2 regions of the Escherichia sp. TC-EC600-tetX4 genome follow, and region 1 is predicted to be linked to the other one. Evidence: predicted binding sites of a transcription regulator. Region 1 holds the regulator's gene; the other holds the start of a gene.

Region 1 (3,215 bases):
TTCTGCTGCGCTTTTTCATGGGAGATTTTTTTGCTGCGCGCTTCATCTTCTACCGCTTTGGCAATGGCGCGGGAGGCGAGCAGCTTATTAAACAGATCCTGACGAGCAGGCAAACGTGGGCCTACGGCAGCCAGACGTTGACGGGCAAAGTGCATACGCGCCACGCGCGCCAGTTTCTGAGCGATAGTTTTATCCGTGCCGTGTTCATCCGCCATACGGCGCAGCGAAACTGACGGCGAGAAACGCACAAAACTGTCGCGACCGAGCCACAGTACAGCGAAAAATTTCTGTACGCCGTTAAGCATACGCAGCGGCGGGTTCACTTCGCCTTTTTCACGCCCCGGCGCGCGACCAAACATCACCGACACTGGCACCATCTGCACATCCAGATTTGGGTTGCTACGGTGCAAATCGAGATAGTCGTGGAACAGCTTAATAGACTCTTCTTTCGGCGTGTAATAGGTGAACACACGCGGCCCGCCGTGAATGAACACATAGCGCGGCAGTAGCGTGCCGTCGATTTCCAGCGGCTCTAACGGGTCAGGCAAGTCATGTGCCAGACACTGGGCGCGCAACGTCAGCAAATCTGCTTTCGAGTTGTACGGTAAAACGTACATAATTGGACGAGAGGTATCCAGCCCCAGTTCCGGGGCAGGATCTGCCGGAATAGACTTGCTTTTTACCAGGATGCTTAATGGTAAATTCAGTAATTTGTAGTAAATTCGTGGCCAGCCGGACATAAACGATGTAAAGCCTCTGGTTAATAATGCAAATGCGCGGCAAGGATAGCAGAAAGTCATGGGAAATTCTGTGGTATCCGCTCATGTTTCGCGCGGCGCTACGCAAACCCGAATCATCGGATTTAACGGTACACTGATATTGACGCTCATAATGTAAAAAGGTTCTTTCAATGGCCAATAATACCACTGGATTCACCCGAATTATCAAAGCTGCTGGCTATTCCTGGAAAGGTTTACGCGCTGCATGGATCAACGAAGCGGCATTCCGTCAGGAAGGCGTAGCGGTATTGTTGGCGGTGGTCATCGCCTGCTGGCTGGATGTGGACGCGATTACCCGCGTGCTGCTTATCAGCTCCGTGATGCTGGTGATGATTGTGGAAATCCTCAATAGCGCCATCGAAGCAGTGGTTGACCGAATTGGCTCTGAATACCATGAGCTTTCCGGACGCGCAAAAGATATGGGATCCGCTGCGGTGCTGATTGCCATTATCGTCGCCGTGATTACCTGGTGCATTCTGTTATGGTCGCATTTTGGATAACCCTTCCAGAATTCGATAAATCTCTGGTTTATTGTGCAGTTTATGGTTCCAAAATCGCCTTTTGCTGTATATACTCACAGCATAACTGTATATACACCCAGGGGGCGGAATGAAAGCGTTAACGGCCAGGCAACAAGAGGTGTTTGATCTCATCCGTGATCACATCAGCCAGACAGGTATGCCGCCGACGCGTGCGGAAATCGCGCAGCGTTTGGGGTTCCGTTCCCCAAACGCGGCTGAAGAACATCTGAAGGCGCTGGCACGCAAAGGCGTTATTGAAATTGTTTCCGGCGCATCACGCGGGATTCGTCTGTTGCAGGAAGAGGAAGAAGGGTTGCCGCTGGTAGGTCGTGTGGCTGCCGGTGAACCACTTCTGGCGCAACAGCATATTGAAGGTCATTATCAGGTCGATCCTTCCTTATTCAAGCCGAATGCTGATTTCCTGCTGCGCGTCAGCGGGATGTCGATGAAAGATATCGGCATTATGGATGGTGACTTGCTGGCAGTGCATAAAACTCAGGATGTACGTAACGGTCAGGTCGTTGTCGCACGTATTGATGACGAAGTTACCGTTAAGCGCCTGAAAAAACAGGGCAATAAAGTCGAACTGTTGCCAGAAAATAGCGAGTTTAAACCAATTGTCGTTGACCTTCGTCAGCAGAGCTTCACCATTGAAGGGCTGGCGGTTGGGGTTATTCGCAACGGCGACTGGCTGTAACATATCTCTGAGACCGCGATGCCGCCTGGCGTCGCGGTTTGTTTTTCATCTCTCTTCATCAGGCTTGTCTGCATGGCATTCCTCACTTCATCTGATAAAGCACTCTGGCATCTCGCCTTACCCATGATTTTCTCCAATATCACCGTTCCGTTGCTGGGACTGGTCGATACGGCGGTAATTGGTCATCTTGATAGCCCGGTTTATTTGGGCGGCGTGGCGGTTGGTGCAACGGCGACCAGCTTTCTCTTTATGCTGTTGCTGTTTTTACGCATGAGCACCACCGGGCTGACTGCGCAGGCTTATGGTGCCAAAAATCCTCAGGCATTAGCCCGTACGCTGGTGCAACCGTTGCTGTTGGCGTTGGGGGCTGGGGCGTTAATTGCGCTGCTGCGTACGCCGATTATCGATCTGGCGCTGCATATTGTTGGCGGTAGTGAGGCAGTCCTGGAACAGGCGCGGCGCTTTCTTGAAATCCGCTGGTTAAGCGCACCGGCGTCGCTGGCGAATCTGGTATTACTCGGTTGGTTACTCGGCGTGCAATATGCCCGTGCGCCAGTAATTTTGTTAGTGGTCGGCAATATCCTCAACATTGTGCTGGATGTCTGGCTGGTGATGGGGCTGCATATGAACGTGCAGGGCGCGGCGCTGGCGACGGTTATTGCGGAATATGCAACATTGCTGATTGGTCTGCTAATGGTGCGTAAAATCCTCAAACTACGCGGAATTTCCGGCGAAATGCTGAAAACTGCCTGGCGAGGAAACTTCCGTCGCTTGCTGGCGCTTAACCGCGATATCATGCTGCGTTCGCTGTTGTTGCAACTCTGTTTCGGCGCGATCACCGTACTTGGCGCGCGACTGGGGAGTGACATTATCGCTGTTAACGCGGTTCTGATGACGCTACTCACCTTTACCGCCTATGCGCTGGATGGTTTTGCCTACGCGGTTGAAGCGCACTCCGGTCAGGCATACGGTGCGCGCGACGGTAGCCAGTTGCTGGATGTCTGGCGGGCAGCGTGCCGCCAGTCGGGGATCGTAGCGTTACTGTTTTCGGTGGTTTATTTGCTGGCTGGGGAACACATCATTGCGTTACTGACGTCGTTAACCCAGATTCAGCAGCTGGCTGACCGCTATCTTATCTGGCAGGTGATTTTGCCGGTGGTTGGCGTCTGGTGTTATCTGCTGGACGGCATGTTTATAGGCGCAACGCGTGCCACCGAA
Region 2 (3,215 bases), 1.4 Mb from region 1:
CATATTGATGCTGCGCTGGAGCGGATGCGCGATAACGGCGCACCCGCCGATTTACTCAAAACACTGGGATTTTTGCTGAACAATTTACGCGCCATTGATGCCCAACTGGCAACAATTGAATCAGAACAGGCCCAGGCACTACCCCATAATAATGACGAAAATGAGCTCGCTGATGACAGCCCGCACGGGTTGAGTGATATCTGGCTGCGTCTTAGCCGTCACTTCACGCCGGAATCCGCCCTCTTCCGTCATGCGGTAAGAATGTCGCTGGTGTTGTGCTTCGGCTACGCCATCATTCAGATAACCGGAATGCATCACGGGTATTGGATCTTGCTGACAAGTTTGTTTGTCTGCCAGCCAAACTATAACGCCACGCGCCACCGCCTGAAGTTAAGGATTATTGGTACGCTGGTAGGTATCGCCATTGGCATTCCTGTGCTGTGGTTTGTGCCATCACTGGAAGGGCAGCTGGTGCTGCTGGTTATTACCGGCGTGCTCTTTTTTGCCTTCCGTAACGTGCAATACGCTCATGCAACGATGTTCATCACACTTTTGGTGCTACTGTGTTTTAACTTACTGGGTGAAGGTTTTGAAGTAGCGTTACCTCGCGTAATCGATACGCTGATTGGTTGTGCCATTGCGTGGGCGGCAGTGAGCTACATCTGGCCTGACTGGCAGTTTCGCAATCTGCCGCGCATGCTCGAACGCGCCACAGAGGCCAACTGTCGGTATCTCGATGCCATACTGGAGCAATACCATCAGGGGCGTGATAACCGTCTGGCGTATCGTATTGCCCGCCGCGATGCACACAACCGTGATGCTGAGCTGGCGTCGGTGGTATCAAATATGTCCAGCGAGCCGAACGTTACCCCGCAAATTCGCGAAGCCGCGTTTCGGTTGCTGTGCCTTAACCATACGTTTACCAGCTATATCTCAGCCCTCGGTGCTCACCGGGAGCAGTTAACTAATCCTGAAATTCTGGCGTTTCTTGATGACGCAGTTTGCTATGTTGATGACGCGTTACATCATCAACCTGCTGATGAAGAACGCGTCAATGAGGCATTAGCTAGCCTGAAACAGCGGATGCAGCAACTTGAACCACGGGCAGACAGCAAAGAACCTCTGGTCGTACAACAAGTTGGATTATTGATTGCATTACTGCCTGAGATTGGTCGTCTGCAACGCCAGATTACTCAAGTTCCGCAGGAAACTCCTGTTTCGGCGTAAGAGAGTCAGCCCATTCTGCAAGCTCCTGGCGGCGTGCCACCGGGAGCGCAGCTTCATGAATGCCGATAATGGCACCTTCAAGCATAAACAGAATCTTTTCTGTCACCAGACTGTTTTGCTGCCGCAGTCGCAACCAACACATTTTTGCCCCAAGTATACGTAACGCCCGTACATCCTTAATCCCCACCTCCCCGAGAATCGCTTCCAGATGAAAAGACATATTGGGCAAATCTTTCAGTCTTTCCCGGGTATTGCGCGTGCTTTTCTCTTTCAGCGCTGCATCGAGAGAATATTTCGACAGACGCACCAGCTTCAGTTGATTTCGCCATAGACTTTCATCAACCCGATAGTAATTGAGGGTAACGGATCGGCCACACTTTTTATATGTCAGCCAGACAGGCGGATGTTTTACACAGTACTGTGCACTTTGCTCACAAGCCCGAAGATACAACTCACCATCAGAAACCATCGCAAACACCGTGTCGTCAACGGTCAGGCTGTAACTGCCAAACAATGATCGGTATTCAATTGTGCCCAACGTTGCCAGGTATTCTTGTGATTTATAGATCCGCTTATAGGAGAGGCTTTTCATAAAATTCCTTTTAAAATCATAACATAAAAGAATGATTCACATTAACGGATCCGTTAACTACGAAAATAGGCAACTTATTCTTAAGGGGCAAGATTAATTTATGTTTTCCCGTCACCAACGACAAAATTTGCGAGGCTCTTTCCGAAAATAGGGTTGATCTTTGTTGTCACTGGATGTACTGTACATCCATACAGTAACTCACAGGGGCTGGATTGATTATGTACACTTCAGGCTATGCACATCGTTCTTCGTCGTTCTCATCCGCAGCAAGTAAAATTGCGCGTGTCTCTACGGAAAACACTACAGCCGGGCTTATCAGTGAAGTTGTCTATCGCGAAGATCAGCCCATGATGACGCAACTTCTACTGTTGCCATTGTTACAGCAACTCGGTCAGCAATCGCGCTGGCAACTCTGGTTAACACCGCAACAAAAACTGAGTCGGGAATGGGTTCAGGCATCTGGGCTACCCTTAACGAAAGTAATGCAGATTAGCCAGCTCTCCCCTTGCCACACTGTGGAGTCAATGGTTCGCGCTTTACGCACGGGCAATTACAGTGTGGTGATCGGTTGGTTGGCAGATGATTTGACTGAAGAAGAGCATGCTGAACTTGTTGATGCGGCAAATGAAGGTAACGCTATGGGGTTTATTATGCGTCCGGTAAGCGCATCCTCTCACGCCACGAGACAACTTTCCGGGCTAAAAATTCACTCTAATTTGTATCATTAAGTAAATTTAGGATTAATCCTGGAACTTTTTTTGTCGCCCAGCCAATGCTTTCAGTCGTGACTAATTTTCCTTGCGGAGGCTTGTCTGAAGCGGTTTCCGCGATTCTCTTCTGTAAATTGTCGCTGACAAAAAAGATTAAACATACCTTATACAAGACTTTTTTTTCATATGCCTGACGGAGTTCACACTTGTAAGTTTTCAACTACGTTGTAGACTTTACATCGCCAGGGGTGCTCGGCATAAGCCGAAGATATCGGTAGAGTTAATATTGAGCAGATCCCCCGGTGAAGGATTTAACCGTGTTATCTCGTTGGAGATATTCATGGCGTATTTTGGATGATAACGAGGCGCAAAAAATGAAAAAGACAGCTATCGCGATTGCAGTGGCACTGGCTGGTTTCGCTACCGTAGCGCAGGCCGCTCCGAAAGATAACACCTGGTACACTGGTGCTAAACTGGGCTGGTCCCAGTACCATGACACTGGTTTCATCAACAACAATGGCCCGACCCATGAAAACCAACTGGGCGCTGGTGCTTTTGGTGGTTACCAGGTTAACCCGTATGTTGGCTTTGAAATGGGTTACGACTGGTTAGGTCGTATGCCGTACAAAGGCAGCGTTGAAAACGGTGCATACAAAGCTCAGGGCGTTCAACTGACCGCTAAACTG

What was found. Region 1 encodes LexA, which represses DNA repair genes until DNA is damaged. Its sites were predicted from a motif close to TNCTGTATGTACATACAGNA; they were not measured.
Region 2: the regulator LexA is predicted to act here: its motif matches at 1,996-2,015, upstream of sulA (SOS-induced cell division inhibitor SulA).

Annotation. Positions count from the first base shown of each region.
Region 1 is NZ_CP079924.1:4,223,642-4,226,856, reverse strand. Features, by position in the region: gene plsB (glycerol-3-phosphate 1-O-acyltransferase PlsB) at 1-740, opposite strand, end outside; gene dgkA (diacylglycerol kinase) at 911-1,279, shown strand; gene lexA (transcriptional repressor LexA) at 1,389-1,997, shown strand; gene dinF (MATE family efflux transporter DinF) at 2,070-3,215, shown strand, end outside.
Region 2 is NZ_CP079924.1:2,856,127-2,859,341, forward strand. Features, by position in the region: gene yccS (YccS family putative transporter) at 1-1,227, shown strand, start outside; gene sxy (CRP-S regulon transcriptional coactivator Sxy) at 1,190-1,819, opposite strand; gene sulA (SOS-induced cell division inhibitor SulA) at 2,038-2,547, shown strand; gene ompA (porin OmpA) at 2,904-3,215, shown strand, end outside.